DNA from 3 places in the Streptomyces sp. NBC_01089 genome. Region 1 is predicted to be linked to each of the others. Evidence: riboswitches for the same ligand, from Rfam matches in the RefSeq annotation. Region 1 holds a riboswitch; each other region holds the start of a gene.
The links. A riboswitch is a leader RNA that binds a small molecule or an ion and turns the genes downstream of it on or off. The one in region 1 is predicted to bind thiamine pyrophosphate.
Positions count from the first base shown of each region.

Region 2: linked by a shared signal. The riboswitch ahead of thiO (glycine oxidase ThiO) and the one ahead of OG510_RS09540 (thiamine ABC transporter substrate binding subunit) in region 1 are both predicted to bind thiamine pyrophosphate.
Region 3: linked by a shared signal. The riboswitch ahead of OG510_RS06335 (purine-cytosine permease family protein) and the one ahead of OG510_RS09540 (thiamine ABC transporter substrate binding subunit) in region 1 are both predicted to bind thiamine pyrophosphate.

Region 1 covers NZ_CP108660.1:2,191,143-2,197,055, reverse strand. The annotation lists gene OG510_RS09550 (phosphatidate cytidylyltransferase) at 1-725, shown strand, start outside; gene rlmN (23S rRNA (adenine(2503)-C(2))-methyltransferase RlmN) at 842-1,948, shown strand; TPP riboswitch at 1,978-2,082, shown strand; gene OG510_RS09540 (thiamine ABC transporter substrate binding subunit) at 2,155-3,279, shown strand; gene OG510_RS09535 (ABC transporter permease) at 3,354-4,967, shown strand; gene OG510_RS09530 (ABC transporter ATP-binding protein) at 4,967-5,913, shown strand, end outside.
Region 2 covers NZ_CP108660.1:6,368,047-6,373,959, forward strand. The annotation lists gene pknB (Stk1 family PASTA domain-containing Ser/Thr kinase) at 1-53, opposite strand, end outside; gene OG510_RS28600 (thiazole synthase) at 228-1,022, opposite strand; gene thiS (sulfur carrier protein ThiS) at 1,030-1,275, opposite strand; gene thiO (glycine oxidase ThiO) at 1,299-2,501, opposite strand; TPP riboswitch at 2,499-2,611, opposite strand; gene OG510_RS28615 (NAD(P)/FAD-dependent oxidoreductase) at 2,744-3,919, shown strand; gene OG510_RS28620 (Rv2175c family DNA-binding protein) at 4,020-4,385, shown strand; gene thiE (thiamine phosphate synthase) at 4,508-5,158, shown strand; gene metF (methylenetetrahydrofolate reductase [NAD(P)H]) at 5,300-5,913, shown strand, end outside.
Region 3 covers NZ_CP108660.1:1,421,074-1,426,986, reverse strand. The annotation lists gene OG510_RS06345 (chitosanase) at 31-900, opposite strand; gene OG510_RS06340 (alpha/beta fold hydrolase) at 1,134-1,835, shown strand; TPP riboswitch at 1,897-1,991, shown strand; gene OG510_RS06335 (purine-cytosine permease family protein) at 1,983-3,389, shown strand; gene OG510_RS06330 (TIGR03086 family metal-binding protein) at 3,386-4,036, opposite strand; gene OG510_RS06325 (YfcC family protein) at 4,292-5,821, shown strand; gene OG510_RS06320 (aspartate/glutamate racemase family protein) at 5,841-5,913, opposite strand, start outside.

The DNA of each region.
Region 1 (5,913 bases):
CCGCGTTCGTCATCGTGATCGCGGTCGCGGTGGTCGTCGGCCTCTGGGAGCTGACCTCCCGGCTCGATGAGCGCAAGGGCGTCAAGGCGCCGCTGGTACCGCTCGCGGTGGGCGGCGCCGCCATGGTCGTCGCCGGGTACGCGCGGGGGACCGAGGGTGCCTGGATCGCCATGGCGCTCACGGCGCTCGCCGTCCTGGTCTGGCGGATGACCGCGCCACCGGACGGCTACCTCAGGGACGTCACGGCTGGGGTGTTCGCCGCCTTCTACGTGCCGTTCCTGGCGACGTTCGTGGCGCTGCTGCTGGCCGCCGACGACGGGCCCTGGCGGGTGCTCACGTTCCTGGTGCTGACCGTGGTCAGCGACACGGGTGCATACGCGATCGGCTGGCGCTTCGGCAAGCACAAGCTCGCACCGCGTATCAGCCCCGGAAAGACCAGGGAGGGGCTGTTCGGGGCGGTCAGCTTCGCGATGGTGGCGGGCGCGCTCTGCATGCAGTTCCTGATCGACGACGGGCAGTGGTGGCAGGGTCTGCTGCTCGGCCTCGCCGTCGCGGCCAGCGCCACCCTGGGCGACCTGGGCGAGTCCATGATCAAGAGGGATCTCGGGATCAAGGACATGGGAACGCTGCTGCCGGGCCACGGCGGGATCATGGACCGGCTGGACTCCCTGCTGCCCACCGCACCCGTGGTCTGGCTGCTGCTCGTGCTGTTCGTCGGATCCTGAAGGCCGGCTCCTGAGACCGGACGTCCACGTCTGCGACCTGCTGCTTCACCGAGGGAGGGCCCGCTGTCCACAGGACGGCGGGCCCTCCCTCCGCTGTCTGCGACACTGGATGGACCATGCCTAAGCCCGGAGAACTCACTTTCGTCGCGCCCCGCGGAGCCAAGAAGCCCCCGCTCCACCTCGCCGACCTCACGCCCGCCGAGCGCAAGGACGCCGTGGCCGAGACCGGCGAGAAGCCGTTCCGCGCCAAGCAGCTGTCGCAGCACTACTTCGCGCGGTACGCCCACGACCCCGCCGAGTGGACCGACATCCCGGCCGCCTCGCGCGAGAAGCTGCGGGAGGCGCTGCTCCCCGACCTGATGAGCGTGGTGCGCCACATCAGCTGCGACGACGACACCACCCGTAAGACGCTGTGGAAGCTGCACGACGGCACGCTCGTCGAGTCCGTCCTGATGCGCTACCCGGACCGAGTGACGATGTGCATCTCCTCGCAGGCCGGCTGCGGGATGAACTGCCCGTTCTGCGCCACCGGCCAGGCCGGTCTGGACCGCAATCTCTCGACGGCCGAGATCGTGCACCAGATCGTCGACGGGATGCGCGCGCTGCGCGACGGTGAGGTGCCCGGCGGGCCCGCCCGGCTCTCCAACATCGTCTTCATGGGCATGGGCGAACCGCTCGCCAACTACAAGCGGGTGGTCGGCTCGATCCGCCGGCTGACCGACCCCGAGCCCGACGGTCTCGGTCTCTCGCAGCGCGGGATCACCGTGTCCACGGTCGGCCTGGTGCCCGCGATGCTGCGCTTCGCCGACGAGGGCTTCAAATGCCGCCTCGCGGTCTCGCTGCACGCGCCCGACGACGAGCTGCGCGACACCCTCGTCCCGGTCAACACCCGGTGGAAGGTCCGTGAGGTGCTGGACGCCGCCTGGGAGTACGCCGCGAAGTCCGGCCGCCGGGTCTCCATCGAGTACGCGCTCATCCGCGACATCAACGACCACGCCTGGCGGGGCGACCGGCTGGGACGGCTCCTCAAGGGCAAGCCCGTCCACGTCAACCTGATCCCGCTCAACCCGACGCCGGGCTCCAAGTGGACCGCGTCCCGGCCGGAGGACGAGAAGGCGTTCGTCGCCGCCATCGCCGCCCACGGAGTCCCCGTGACCGTACGGGACACCCGCGGCCAGGAGATCGACGGAGCCTGCGGGCAGCTGGCCGCCGCCGAGCGGTAGGGCCCGTGTAACGTGGGGCGCACATTTTCATATTCCGACAGGGGAGCGCCACAGCGCTGAGAGTGCGGCCATGCCGCAGACCCTCTGGACCTTGCCCGGGTCATTCCGGGTAGGAAGTTCGGTCACTACTCAAGCTGTTCAGCCCTGCCCGCTCTCCCGCGGGCAGGGCCGCGTCTCTTCCTGGATGTCCATCCCAGGAGGAATCAGTGAGCACCACCAAGCGAGCGCGCACGGCCGGCAGAACGCTCAGCACCAGGAAGCTGACGGTCACCGCGCTGGCCGCCGCGCTGGGCGTCTCGGCGCTCGCCGCCTGCGGAGGCTCCGACGACTCGGGCTCGGGCGCCAAGAACTCCAAGGTCGTGACGCTCGTCAGCCATGACTCGTTCGCCGCGTCCCCCGCCGTGCTCAAGGAGTTCACCAAGGAGACCGGCTACACCGTCCACGTCCTCAAGAGCGGGGACGCGGGCGCCACGCTCAACCAGGAGATCCTCAGCAAGGGTTCCCCGCGCGGTGACGTCTTCTTCGGTGTCGACAACACCCTGCTGTCCCGGGCGCTCGGCAACGGCCTGTTCACGCCGTACCGGGCGAAGGGCCTGGACCAGGTCGCATCCGCCGTACAGCTCGACGCGAAGAAGCACCGGGTCACACCGGTCGACAGCGGCGACCTCTGCGTCAACTACGACAAGAAGTACTTCGCGGACCACAAGCTCGCCCCGCCCAGGAGCTTCGACGACCTGATCAAGCCGCAGTACAAGAACCTGCTGGTCACCGAGAACGTCGCCACCTCCTCACCGGGCCTGGGCTTCATGCTCGGCACGGTCGGGCGGTACGGGAACGACGGCTGGCAGGCGTACTGGAAGAAGCTCACGGCCAACGGAGTCAAGGTCGACGACGGCTGGGAGCAGGCGTACAACAACGACTTCTCCGGCTCGGCCGGCGGCAAGAAGGCCAAGGGCGACCGGCCGCTCGTCGTCTCGTACGCGTCGAGCCCGCCCGCCGAGGTGCTGTACGCCAAGCCGCGGCCGAAGACCGCCCCGACCGGCGTCGTCACCTCTACCTGCTTCCGGCAGATCGAGTTCGCCGGGCTGCTCGGCGGCGCGAAGAACGAGGCGGGCGGCAAGGCCCTGATCGACTTCCTGATCAGCAAGAAGTTCCAGGAGGACATGCCGCTCAACATGTTCGTGGACCCGGTGGTGAAGGGCGCGAAGGAGCCCGCGGTCTTCACGGAGTTCGGCGCGAAGGTCACCAGGCCCGAGACCGTCGCACCCGCCACGATCGCCAAGAACCGTGACCAGTGGGTCAAGTCGTGGTCCTCGATCGTCCTGAAGTAGCACCCGAGGCGCAGGCCGGGCCCGGGCCGTCGACCGGGGCGGGCCGGCGCCGGGCGGCGGTCGGGCTCGCGCTGATGATGGTGCCCGCCGTGTTCTTCGCGGTCTTCTTCGCCTACCCGGTCGCGGCCATCGTCGGCCGCGGCCTGAAGGCGGGCGGCACCTGGCAGTTCGGGCGGATCGGCGAGGTGCTGAGCGAGCCCGGCATCCTGCACATCCTGTGGTTCACCACCTGGCAGGCATGCGCGTCGACCGGGCTGACCCTGCTGATCGCGCTGCCCGGCGCGTATGTCTTCGCCCGCTTCGACTTCCCCGGCAAACAGCTGCTGCGCGCGGTGGCGACCGTGCCCTTCGTGCTGCCCACCGTCGTCGCCGGGACGGCCTTCCTCGCGCTGCTCGGCCGCGGCGGGCTGCTCGACCAGCTGTGGGGCGTCCGCCTGGACACCACGGTCTGGGCGATCCTGCTCGCGCATGTCTTCTTCAACTACGCGGTGGTCGTCAGGACCGTGGGGGGCCTCTGGGCCCAGCTCGACCCGCGCCAGGAGGAGGCCGCGCGGGTCCTGGGCGCCTCCCGGTTCGCCGCCTGGCGGCGGGTGACGCTGCCCGCGCTGACGCCCGCGGTGGCCGCGGCCGCGCTGATGGTCTTCCTCTTCACCTTCACCTCCTTCGGGGTGGTGCAGATCCTCGGCGGACCCGGCTTCTCCACGCTTGAGGTGGAGATCTACCGGGAGACCGCCGAACTGCTCGACCTGCCGACGGCGGCCGTGCTGACCCTGGTGCAGTTCGCCGCGGTCGGAGCGATCCTCGCGCTGCACGCCTGGACCGTACGGCGCCGGGAGAGCGCGCTGAGCCTGGTCGACCCGGCGCGGACCTCCCGCCGTCCGGCGGGCGCCGGCCAGTGGGCGCTGGTCGGCGGGGTGCTCGCGGTCATCGGCGTACTGATCCTGCTGCCCCTGGGGGTGCTGGTCGCACGGTCCCTCGACGGCCCCGGCGGGTACGGCTTCGCGTTCTACCGGGCGCTCCAGTCGCAGGGCGCGGGCGGCGGTACGTTCCTGGTACCGCCGGTCGACGCGATCTGGAACTCCGTGCGGTACGCCGTGGTCGCGACCGGGATCGCCCTGGTCATCGGCGGACTCGCGGCCGCGGCGCTCACCCGGCGGGCCGGGCGGCTGGTGCGCGGGTTCGACGCCCTGCTGATGCTGCCGCTGGGGGTGTCCGCGGTCACCGTCGGCTTCGGGTTCCTGATCACCCTCGACAAGCCGCCGCTCGATCTGCGTGCGTCCTGGATCCTGGTGCCGCTCGCCCAGGCGCTGGTGGGCGTGCCGTTCGTCGTACGGACGATGCTGCCGGTGCTGCGCGCCGTGGACGGGCGGCTGCGGGAGGCCGCTGCGGTCCTCGGCGCCTCGCCGCTGCGGGCCTGGCGCGAGGTGGATCTGCCGCTGGTGCGCCGGGCGCTGCTGGTCGCCGCCGGGTTCGCGTTCGCCGTGTCGCTGGGGGAGTTCGGGGCGACGGTCTTCATCGCCAGGCCCGACAATCCGACGCTCCCGGTGGCGGTGGCGCGGCTGCTGGGGCGGGCCGGTGAGCTCAACTACGGGCAGGCGATGGCTCTTTCCACGATTCTGATGCTGGTGTGCGCCGTGTCGCTGCTGGTGCTCGAACGCATTCGTACCGACCGCTCGGGAGAGTTCTGATGCTGCAACTGGACGGTGTGACGGTCCGCTTCGGGCAGCGGGTGGCGCTGGACGCGGTGGATCTGACGGTCGCCGAGCACGAGACGGTGTGTGTGCTCGGGCCCAGCGGCAGCGGCAAGTCGACGCTGCTGCGGGTGGTGGCCGGGCTGCAGCCGGCGTCCGCCGGGCGGGTGCTGCTGGACGGCGCCGACCAGAGCGGGGTGCCGGTGCACCGGCGCGGTGTGGGGCTGATGTTCCAGGACCATCAGCTCTTTCCACAGCGCGACGCCGGGAGCAATGTGGCTTTCGGGCTGCGGATGCGTTCCGTGCCACGGGCCGAACGGGACCGCCGGGTCGAGGAGTTGCTGGAGCTGGTCGGTCTGCCCGGCGCCGGGCGGCGCGCGGTGGCCGCCCTGTCCGGCGGCGAGCAGCAGCGTGTCGCGCTCGCCCGCGCGCTGGCCCCGCGCCCCAAACTGCTGATGCTGGACGAGCCGCTCGGCCAGCTCGACCGCAGTCTGCGCGAGCGCCTCGTGGTGGAACTGCGCGGTCTTTTCGGCCGGTTGGGTACGACCGTGCTCGCCGTCACCCACGACCAGGGTGAAGCCTTCGCGCTCGCCGACCGGGTCGTGGTGATGCGGGACGGGGGGATCGCCCAGACCGGCACCCCGCTGGAGGTCTGGCAGCGGCCGGCCTCGGAGTTCGTCGCACGGTTCCTCGGCTTCGACAATGTGGTGGCCGCGACGGTCACCGGCCGGGCCGCTGACACCCCGTGGGGCAAGATCCCGGTGCCCGAGGGGTCGGCGCAGGGGGAGGCCCGGCTGCTGGTGCGGCCGGCCGGTGTGCGGCTCGCGGCGCCGCGGGACGGGCTGCGCTGCACGGTGGAGGCGCGTACGTTCCGGGGCAGCCATGTGGCCGTACTCCTCAGCCCTGAGCACGGGCCGCGGCTGGAGGCGGAGTGCCCGCTGCT
Region 2 (5,913 bases), 4.2 Mb from region 1:
TCGAGCAGCTGCCCGACGAGCGGGGCCTGCGGGTCACCAAGCGTCGTATCCACGCTGGCGAGTGTACGAGTCGGCGCTGACAGGGCCTAAGCCGTCCTGGTGAATCGGCCGGGACTGAAGCCGAGCTGTGACAGGCCGGTGAGGACCGGCGTGAGGACCGGCCCGCGGACCGGTGTGAGGACCCGGCCCGCGGGTCCCGGAGGCGCTCCGGCACGGTCGGCCGGCCTCTAGAACGCCGGCCGCTCCGGATCGAGTGCCGCGCGCCCCTCCTCCGGAGACGACGCCCGGGCGAAGTGCCTGCGGGGGATCCGGCCCGCCCGGTGAGCGAGCCGGCCCGCCTCCACACCCCGGCGCATCGCGGACGCCATCAGTTCCGGCTCCTGCGCGCGGGTCACCGCCGACGCCAGCATCACGGCCGCGCAGCCGAGCTCCATCGCCAGCGCCGCGTCCGACGCCGTACCGGCGCCCGCGTCGAGGATCACCGGCACTCCGGCCCGCTCCACGATCAGCTGGAAGTTGTGCGGATTGCGGATGCCGAGGCCCGAGCCGATGGGGGAGCCGAGCGGCATGATCGCCGCGCAGCCCACCTCTTCGAGGCGGCGGGCCAGCACCGGATCGTCGTTGGTGTACGGCAGCACCGTGAAACCGTCGTCCACCAGCGTCTCGGCGGCGTCGAGCAGCTCCACCGGGTCGGGCAGCAGGGTGTGCTCGTCCGCCACGACCTCCAGCTTGATCCAGTTCGTGCCCAGGGCCTCGCGGGCCAGCCGGGCGGTGAGGACCGCCTCGCCCGCAGTGAAGCAGCCGGCGGTGTTCGGCAGCACCTTGACGGCGAGCCTGTCGAGGACCGAGAGGACCGAGCCCTGCACCGTGGGGTCGAGGCGGCGCATCGCCACCGTCGTGAGTTCGGTGCCCGACGCGATCAGTGACCTCTCCAGCACATCGAGGCTGGGCGCACCGCCGGTCCCCATGATCAGCCGGGAGGAGAACTCGGTGTCGGCGAGAGTGAAGGAATCGTCTGCCATGTCCGGATCAGCCTCCCTGGACCGCGGTGAGAATCTCGACGCGGTCGCCGTCGGCGAGCGCGGTACGGGGCCACCTGCCCCGGGGCACGACGGTCTCGTTGACCGCGGCGGCGACGCCCGACGGCGCACTGGTGAAGCCGGTGACCAGTACATCGAGGGTGGTGCCCGGGGCGATCCCACGGGGCTCGCCGTTGACCGAGACCCGCGCCTGAGGCGCGGCCACGGGCGGTGCGTCCGCCGCCGGGGTGTTCACGGGGGGCACGTTCAGTGGCACGTTCATGCGGGCTGCTCCTGTCGTACGGGCGAGAAGCGCCGGGGAGTGAAGGCGCGGGCCTCGGCGGGCAGCTCCCCGGTGGTGAGCAGTTCGGCCATCACATCGCCGGTGACGGGCGTGAGCAGCACGCCGTTGCGGTAGTGGCCGGTGGCCAGCAGGAGGCCGGGCAGCGCGCTCGGGCCGAGCAGCGGCGCGTTGTCGGGGGACGCGGGCCGCAGCCCCGCGCGCGTCTCCGTGAGCGGGAGTTCGGTGATGCCGGGTACCAGCTCATGGGCGTCGCGGAGCAGTTCGTACACCCCGCCCGCGGTGACCGTGGTGTCCCAGCCCAGCTCCTCGCTGGTCGCGCCGATCACCAGCTCGCCGTTCTCCCGGGGGACCAGATAGAGGTGGCTGCCCCGGACGACCGCGCGGACCGTCCGGCTGAGGAACGGCGCGTACACACGTGGCACCGTCAGCCGCAGCACCTGGCCCTTCACCGGGCGTACGGGCGGAAGCACCGCGTCCGGTACGCCCGCGAGCCGGCCGCTGAGGCTGCCCGCCGCCAGCACCACCTGGCCCGCGGGCAGGGCCGTTCCGTCGGCCAGCACCACACCGGTGGCCCGGCCGCGCTCCACCGTCAGTCGCTCGGCCCAGTCGCGGTGGAAGGTGACCCCGGCCCGCTCGCACGCGATGACCAGCGCCTTCGCGAGCCGCCGCGGATCGACCTGGTGGTCGCCGTCCACCCGGAGCCCGCCGCGTACACCCGGCGCGAGCATCGGTTCGAGGCGCCTGCACTCGCGCCCGGTGAGCCACTCCGACTCCAGGCCGGAGCGGACCTGGAGCGCGTGCAGCTCCCGCAGATTCGCCCGGTCGTCGAGGTCGAGCGCCACCGCGAGGGTGCCGCAGGCGCGGTAGCCCAGCTCCTGGCCCGACGCCTCCGCCAGCTCCGCGGCGAACGCCGGATAGCGGCGGGCGGACTCCAGATTCAGCCCGAGCAGGACCTGCTCGCCGTAGTGCAGTTCTGTGACGGCGGCCAGCATGCCCGCCGCGACCTGCGCGGCGCCGCCGCCCGGCTCGGGGTCGACGACGGCCGTACGCAGTCCGCGCTGCGCCGACCGCCAGGCCGTGACGAGACCGATGATCCCGCCACCGACGATCAGTACGTCCGGCAGCGCGCCCACCGTGTCGGCGTGGTGCGCCTGATGACTGGCGTGATGGGTGTGCATGGGCGTCCAGCCCCTCCCTTCGCCGGCATGACCCGGATCAGGTTCGTACGGTCGGAGGCCGTCCAGCCTCCCTCTCAGCCCGGTGCGCCCGGACTCCCGCGAGTGGTTCAGCACGGCCAGCCTAACCCCGGTCGGTGCCGCCTCGTAAGCCGTCACAGGACACCCCCTGTTCTGACGGGTCGTCAGGTGCTTAAGGTGATCGGGTGAGTGAGCCGAGGAACGTCGTCATCGCCGGCGCGGGCATGGCCGGAGTGCAGACCGCTGTCGCCCTGCGGGACCAGGGCTTCACCGGACCCGTCACGCTGATCGGCGAGGAGTCCCACCAGCCGTACGACAGACCGCCGCTCTCCAAGGCGGTGCTGCTCGGCAAGGCGGACGGCTCCGCCTTCGACGTCGACTTCGCCGCGCTCGGGGTCGAGCTGCTGCTGGGGTGCGAGGTGACCGGCCTGCGCCCGCGGGACCGGGAGCTGGACACCGCGCGCGGCCCCGTCCCGTACGGGGCTCTGGTCGTCGCCACCGGCGCCCACCCGGTCACGCTGCCCGGCAGCGAGGGCGCCCCCGGAGTTCATCTGCTGCGCACACTCGACGACGCGGGACGGCTGCGGGCCGTCCTCGCCGACCGCCGGGACGTGGTGGTGGTCGGCGCGGGGTGGATCGGCGCCGAGTTCGCGACGGCCGCACGCGAGGCGGGGTGCGCGGTGACGGTCGTGGAGGCGGCGGGCCGGCCGCTCGTCGGGGTGCTGCCGCCCGAGATCGCGGCGCCGATGGCCGACTGGTACGCCGACAGCGGCGCCGAACTCCTCACGGACGCCCGGGTGTCCCGGGTCGAACCGGGCGCCGTGGTCCTGGAGTCCGGGCGGCGGCTGGCGGCCGGGGCGGTCCTCGTCGGCATCGGGGCCAGGCCCGCGACCGGCTGGCTGGCCGGTTCCGGTATCGCGCTCGGCGCCGAAGGGTCGGTCCTGGCCGACGAACGGCTGCGCACCTCGCTCCCGGACGTCTACGCGGTCGGCGACTGCGCGTCCTTCCCGTCGCGCCGTTACGGCGAGCGGCTGCTGATCCACCACTGGGACAACGCACTCCAGGGGCCGCGCACGGTCGCCGCCGACGTGATCGGTGAGACCCCGCAGATCTACGACCCGGTGCCCTACTTCTGGTCCGAGCAGTTCGGCCGCTTCGTCCAGTACGCGGGCCACCACGCGGCCGCCGACACCCTGGTCGGGCGCGGCGACCCGGCGGGGCCCGCCTGGTCGGTGTGCTGGCTGCGGGAGGAGCGGCTGGTCGCGGTGCTCGCCGTCGGCAGGCCACGGGATCTGGCCCAGGGACGGAAGCTGATCGAGTCGGGCGCCCCGGTGGATCCGGCCCTGGCCGCCGATCCGGCCGTGCCGCTCAAGGCGGCGGTCCGCCCCCGGCAGGACTGACCGCGGCCGCCGCCGTGACCGCCGCCGTGACCGGCGTACGACGGCCCTGAAGGGCTGAGTCCGGGTATCGGCTGTCAGTGCGGGATGGCAGGCTTGTCCCGTGACCGAGATTGACGCAAAAACCGACGCTCTCATCCCCGCCTGGCTGCACCTGCCCGACATCGCCGAGATGTTCGACGTCGAGGTGACCCGTGTCCGCCAGCTGGTCAGGGACGGCACGCTGATCGCCGTACGCCGTGGTGAGAACAGGGCGCTCCAGGTGCCCGCCGCCTTCATCGACGGCACCAAAGTGGTCAAGGGCCTCGCCGGCACCCTGACGCTCCTGCGGGACGACGGCTTCAGCGACGAGGAGATGCTGGAGTGGCTCTTCACCCCCGACGAGACCCTGCCCGGCACGCCCGCGCAGGCGCTGAGCGAGAATCGCGGGACGGAGGTGAAGCGCCGGGCCCAGGCGCTCGCCGTCTGATCGAAGCGTGATCACCTCGCGGTGTACGGACCGGGCCCGTCCCGGGCCGTACACCGCGGCCCGTTGCCGTCCGTCCAGCCGTCCGTCGCCGTCCAGCCGCCGTCCCTTGGGGGGAACGCCCGATGTCCACCGCACCCGCTCCGCTGTCCGATGCCCGGCTGTATCTCTGCACGGACGCGCGCAGGCGCCAGGGCGACCTGCCCGAGTTCCTGGACGCCGTGCTGGCCCACGGCGTGGACATCGTCCAGCTGCGGGACAAGGGCATGGAGGCGGCCGAGGAGCTGGACCACCTCCAGGTCTTCGCCGACGCCTGCCGCAGGCACGGCAAGCTGCTCGCGGTGAACGACCGGGCGGATGTCGCGCACGCCATCTCGTCCGACGTGCTGCATCTGGGCCAGGGCGACCTGCCGGTCCCCGCCGCCCGCGCGATCCTCGGCCCCGATGTCCTCATCGGCCGCTCGACGCACGCGGAGTCCGAGGTGGACGCGGCCGCGGCCGAGCCCGGCGTGGACTACTTCTGCACCGGCCCCTGCTGGCCCACCCCGACCAAGCCGGGACGGCACGCACCGGGCCTCGGCCTCGTGCGGTACGCGGCGGGGCTCGCCACCTCGCGGCCCTGGTTCGCGATCGGCGGGATCGACGCGGGCAATCTGGACGAGGTGCTGGACGCGGGGGCGCGCCGGGTGGTGGTCGTCCGCGCGATCACCGAGGCGGCCGACCCGGCCGCGGCCGCCGCCGCGCTCGCCGCCCGGGTCAGGGCCCGCAGCGAGTGACGCGCAGCGGGTGGCGCGGGAGCGGCGGGACGGAAAGTGCCGGGACAGAGAAGTGTCCGATGGGTGGACAAGTATCTCGCAAATCGGGCATAAAGTCCGGGCGTGGTTGGGGGAGTGCCACGCCCTGACTAATCTGCCCGTATGGCCTCCGGCACCTCCTCCACCAGAACCGACCACGCCCGAACCGTGCGCGACCTGCTCGCGACCGGCAGGACGCTGTACTCCTTCGAGTTCTGGGCGCCCAAGACCGAGAAGGGCGAGCGGAACCTCTGGAACGCGCTGCGCCGTGTCGAGGCGGTGGCGCCCAGCTTCGTCTCGGTGACCTACGGTGCGGGCGGTTCGTCCCGCGCTGGCACGGTCAGGGCCACCGAGCAGATCGCGTCGGACACCACGCTCACCCCGGTTGCCCACCTCACGGCCGTCAACCACTCCGTCGCCCAGCTGCGCAACATCATCGGCCAGTACGCCGACGCCGGGATCCGGAACATCCTGGCCGTCCGCGGCGACCCGCCCGGCGACCCGATGGGCGAGTGGGTCAAGCACCCGGAAGGCGTGATGTACGCCGCCGACCTGGTGCGGCTGATCAAGGAGTCGGGTGACTTCTGCGTCGGCGTCGCGGCCTTCCCCGAGATGCACCCGCGCTCGGACAACTGGGAGAGTGACATCCGGCACTTCACCGACAAATGCCGGGCCGGTGCCGACTACGCGATCACCCAGATGTTCTTCGATCCGGAGGACTATCTGCGGATGCGTGA
Region 3 (5,913 bases), 770 kb from region 1:
GCGCCCCGCCTGTCGGCAGCGGCAGCCCGGTCAGCCGATGCTGTACGGGTCCCCGTAGACCTTCCAGTTGAGCGGTGTGTGCAGGTCGAGGTTGCCGTTCTTCAGGAAGACGCGCTGCTCGGTGTCGACCCGGCTGGTGTCGCTGTGGGCCTCCTCCTGCTGCATCGCCCAGACGCGGGCGTCGAGGAAGGCGTTGAGATACGTGGTCTCGTCGCCGCCCTGGGCCGGGGTCTTGGCCTTGGCCAGCGCCCTCTTGCGGATGGAGCCGAAGCTGGTCTTGTCGTCGCCGTCACCGTGCATGACGATGGCGTCGTAGTACGCGAACTGGCCCAGGACACCGATGCCGTCCGTCTTGCCCTGCTTGACGGCCGGGTCGAAGTACACCCGGTCGCGCTCGTCGTTCTGCGCGGTCTGGAACGCGGTGTCCTTGGCCGCGGTCTTCCAGGCGCTCTCGAAGGCCGAGCCGAGCCCCGAGTGCGAGTCACTGCCGTTGACCTTCTCCAGCGCGGGGAGGTATTTGGCGAGCGGGTTGCCCGGCTCCCGGTCGGTGTAGAGCTTCACCAGGTCCAGCATGTCGCCGGTGCCCGAGCAGAACCCGATGATGCCGGCGGTGTAGCCGCGGCCGTCTCCTATGTCCTCGATGTACTTGTACTGGGCCTTCCAGTCCAGCGAGGAGTTCTCGGCGCTGGAGACCAGCTTCATGGCGATCTCCTTCTTCGCCGGGTCGTCGAGTCCGGTCGCGGCGGCGGCCACCTGCTGAGAGCTGTGCGAACTCACCGGCTGCGCAGGGGCGTTGGCGGCGTGGGCGGTGGCCGGTACGGCTACCAGGGCCAGCCCGAGCACGGTGCGCGTGATGATCCTCTTGCTGCGTCCAGCGGTGGTGCGGTGGGGGGCTTTCACCGGTCCTCCAAGGGGGAGTTGGTGCGTCGGTGTTCTGTTAGGAAGCTTTCCTATCAGCTGCCCGGAGGGTCGTACACCCCTGAGGACAGGGGAGTTGAGCGAATCGTGTGCGATCAGGTTCGATCCGGTCAGGGGGAATAGCGGGTTTTGCCCTGATGTGACTCTAGGTGGCCAAGTCGCTTCCGTACGCGACGTGGCGTAGGGGCCGTGCCGCGCGCTGTAGCGTCTGCGGTATGGACGATCACTCAGCGGCCGACGATCACTCCGTGGTCGATGTCGGCGACGTACGGCTCGCATACCGCGCCTGGGGCGACCCCTTCGGCGCGCCTGTGGTGCTGCTGCACGGGCTCGGCGGCTCGTCCGCGACCTGGGAGGAGACCGGCCGGGCGCTCGGCGCCGAGTGGCGGGTGTACGCCCTGGACCTGCGCGGACACGGAGAGAGCGACTGGCCGGACGAGTACTCGTTCGAGCTCATGCGCGACGACGTCCTGGGGTTCCTCGACGAACTGGAACTGGAGCGCGTCGGGGTCGTCGGCCACTCCATGGGCGGTGTCGTCGCCTATCTGCTCGCCCAGGAGCACGCGGACCGGGTGGAGCGGCTCGTCCTCGAGGAGACTCCGCCGCCGTACCCCAGGGAGATGGCCGAACCCGCGAGTCCCGAAGGGCCGGTCGACTACGACTGGAACGTGGTGCCCGCCATCAGGAACGAGATCGGGCGCCCCAGCCCCGAGTGGGCCGAGCGGCTCGGCGAGATCGTCGCCCCGACGCTGATCGTCACCGGCGGCCCGGACAGCTCCATGCCGCAGGGGCGGATCCCCGACATGGCGGCGGGGATCCCCGACTCCAGGGTCATCACGATCCCGGTCGGCCACACCGTGCACGCCCTGGAGCCCGCACAGTTCTCGGCAGCGGTCAGCGACTTCTTCACCAGCTGAGCCGCGCGCGGCCGCCCACCCTCACCGCGGACGGCGTGACGCCGCGCGTTAGCCTTGCAGCGTAACGGACACGGGGTGCCCCGCCCAGGGGCTGAGATCACACCCGCCGAACCTGAACCAGTTAGTACTGGCGGAGGGATGTCGCTCATGTCATTGCCACCTGCTCCCAGCAGCACACCGGCCACCGGACCGCAGTCCGTCTTCGACGGCCGGATGCCCGCCGAGCCCGGCGACCTGCGGATCGAGGCCCGCGGGATCGCGCCGGTGCCCGGCCACCACCGCTACGGCGGCCCTGGGCGGCTGTTCACCGTGTGGTTCGCCCCGAACCTGACCATGACCGGGGTCTTCACCGGCACCGTCGGTATCGCCCTCGGCCTCGACCTGCCCACCGCGCTGGCCGCCGTGGTGCTGGGCACCCTGCTCGGCGCCGTGCCCACCGCGTACCTCGGGACCTGGGGCAGCCGCACCGGTGCGGGCCAACTGCCCCTGGCCCGGCTCGCGTTCGGCCGGTCCGTCACGGTGCCCGGCCTGCTGCAGTGGCTGTCGTCGGTGGCCTGGGACGCGCTCATCGGACTGTTCGGCGGGGACGCGCTGGCCCGGCTCTGCGGCTGGCCGTTCTGGCTCGGCGTGCTGCTGATGATGCTGGGGCAGGGGTCGCTCGGCGTACTGGGCTATGAGGCGATCCACCGGCTGCAGAAGCTGATGACCTTCGTACTCGCCGCCGCTTTCGTCGCCCTGGCCTTCAGGCTGCCGGACAGCGTCCACACCGCGGCAGGCAGCGCACACGGCGCCGACCGCGCCGGCGCGTTCATCCTGACCAGCACCATCGCGCTCAGCCTCGCGCTGTCGTGGGCTCCGTACGCCAGCGACTTCAGCCGCTATCTGCCGCAGAACACCTCCCGCCCGCGCATGTTCTGGTACACGCTCCTCGGCGTCAGCGTCTCCTTCGTGGCCGTGCAGTCGCTCGGGCTGTGGGGGGCCGCCGTCTTCACCGACCAGACCGCCCGGGGTGTCGACCGGCTGCTGGGCGGCGGTGTGCTCGGCGCGCTGGGGCTGCTGGCCGTGGCGCTGGCCGCCCTCTGCAGCAACGCCATGAACGACTACAGCGGCTCACTGGCCCTGCAGACCATCGGGCTGCGCGTTCCGCGCCCGGTCGCGGCCGCGATCGCCGCCGTACTCGGTTTCCCGCTGGTGCTGTGGATGCACGCCGCCGACACCACCGCGCGCTTCCAGAACGTCCTGCTCTTCGTCGGCTACTGGATCCCCGGCTTCGTCGCCGTCGTCGCTGTCGACTGGTTCGCCCGGGGCCGCAGGGGCGAACCGGTCGACCCGACCACGGAGAGCGTCCGTACGCGGTCCGGCCGGCCCGCCCTGGTGGCGTTCTGCGCCGCGTTCGCCGCGGCGGTGCCGTTCATGAACACCGGCCTCTACACCGGCCCGGTGGCTTCCGCACTGCACGGCGCCGACCTCGCCTATTACGTGGCCTTCCTGACCGCGCTCGTCGTCTACGCACCCCTCAGGCTGCGCCGCCACCGGACCCCGCACAGCACCTAAGGCTTCCAGTCCGGGCTGCGCCCGCTGAGTCCGATCACCCGGTCGACGAAGGGGGCGTCCCGCGCGACCTCGACGGCCGGGCCGAAGGCCGGAGCGCGTGTCGGGCTGTCCGGCTGCCCGAGCAGCGCGTACGAGACACCCAGGCTCGCCGGGTCCGGGGCGTACCGCTGCCCGGTCGCGCGGGCCAGATCCCAGCCGTGCACCACCAGCTCGTTGAGCGCGATCCGTCCGGCGACCACCGCGGGCAGGGTGAAACCGCCCGCTCTCGTCTCGCCCTCCCAGGCGCCGGGGGAGTGCCAGGCCGCGATCAGGTCCGCCAGCTGCCGGGGCAGCGCCGTGCGCCAGTCCGCGGCCAGCTCGGGGTTGGGTACGGTGCCCGGCGCGGTGTCGGTGTGCGGCCCGAACTCCTTCTTCGCCGCGGCGCAGAACGCCACCGTCAGTCCGGAGACATGGGCGAGCAGGTCCCGGACCGCGAAGTCCGGGCAGGGCGTGGGGTCACCCAGCTGCCCGTCCCCGACGGCGTCGGCGAGCCCGGCCATGTGCCGGGCCGGTGGTTCCAGATCGGGCAGACCGCCGTCCTGGTTCCTGTGCGCGCCCGTGTTGGCTGCGCCCGTGTCCGTTGCGTCTGTGTCCGTTTCGATGTCCATACCCTTGAGACCGGATCCGGTACGAGAACTCATCGGTCGGCCGGCCGCCCGCCGTGGCAACATGCGGCCCCGCGCTCCCTGTGGTCCCGTTGGCGCAGAATCCTCCGGAGCGAACAGGGGCTGCACGATGGAGCTGGGACCCAGGACCGACGCCTCCCCGGCCGGGCGCACCGCGTCAGCCGTCGTGCCGTACGCGCGGGCGAGCGGGCCCGTCACCCGCTCGGCCGCACCGGGTCCGAGCCATGGGGCCGCCGCGTGAGCACCGTCCGGACCCGGCAGGCCCAGGACGGGAAGCCACCGGGAAAACGCGGCTTCGTCTTCCCGAGCGCCCTCACCGTCCTGGCCGTCGTCACCATCGCCGTCTGGGCCCTGGCCTTCCTCATCCCACCGGGCGAATACCGCAGGAACAAGTCGGGGGCGCCCATCCAGGGCACCTACCACCGGGTCGCGTCCGACCGGGGAATCGTCCACCGGCTCAACGATCTCTTCCTCTCCCCGGTCAACGGCCTCTACGGCGTCCAGGACGCGAAGACCGGCCAGGTCGGCCCCGGTCTGGCCGGTGAACTGTACGGCAGCGCGGGCGTGTTCCTCTTCGTGCTCGCGATCGGCGCCTTCATCACCGTCGTCTTCGCGACCGGCGCGCTCGACCTGGGCATCGGCCGCCTCGCCCACCGGCTCCGCGAGCGCGGCGCGCTGCTCATCGCGGGGGTGATGCTGGTGTTCGCGCTCCTCGGTACGGTCGAGGGCTTCGCCGAGGAGACCCTCGGCTTCTACGGGCTGATCGTCCCGCTGATGCTGGCGCTCGGCTACGACCGGATGGTGGCGACCGGCACGATCATCCTGGGCGCCGGGATCGGTGTGCTGTGTTCCACCGTCAACCCCTTCGCGACCGGGGTGGCTTCGTCGGCGGCCGACATCTCGCTGGGCGACGGCATCGTGCTGCGCGGGCTGATGTGGGTGGTCCTGACCTCGGTGACCATCGCGTACGTCATCCGTTACGCGAGACGGGTGAGCCGCGATCCAGGGCGGTCGCTCTCCGGCTTCCTGCCGGGCGACCGCGAACAGAGCGCCACCGGGGCGGCGGAGCCCCCGCCGCTGACCACCCTGCACAAGGTCATCCTGGTGCTCGTCACCCTGACCTTCGCGTTCATGATCTTCTCGGTCGTGCCCTGGGCGAGCGCCCTGTCCGGAGACGCCGACGCCACCCCGTACGGATTCGAACTGGGCTGGTCCTTCCCGCAGTTGGCCGCCCTCTTCCTGGTGGCCGGGGTGCTCGTCGGGATCGTGGCTCGGCTCGGCGAGCAGAAGCTGAGCGCGACGATCGTGCAGGGCGCCGCCGACTTCATCTCACCGGCGCTGGTGATCGTGCTGGCCCGCGGTGTCACTGTCATCATGAACAACTCGCAGATCACCGACACCGTGCTGCACTCCATCGAGGGCCTGGTCTCCGGCACGTCCTCGTCGGTCTTCGCGTTCTTCGTCTTCCTCGTCAATCTGCCGCTGGCGTTCCTGATCCCCTCGACCTCGGGCCATGCCACGCTCGCGATGCCGATCCTCGCGCCGCTGGCCGACTTCGCGGGGGTGTCGCGCGCCCTGGTCGTCACGGCCTGGCAGTCGGCGAGCGGCTGGATGAACCTCTGGGTCCCGACCACCGCCGTCACGATCGGCGGGGTGGCGCTGGCGAAGGTGGGTTACGACAAGTACCTGCGCTTCGTCTGGCCGCTGCTGGCGATCCTGTTCGTACTGATCGGGGGCTTCGTCGCGGTGGGGGCGGTGTGGACGTGACGCGCGGTCCCGGGGCCTCTCAGCCGTGAGCGTCGGCGTGGCCGGCCGCCGGGCCCGTCTCCGCGAAGGCGGCGCCCGGCCAGCCCGTGACG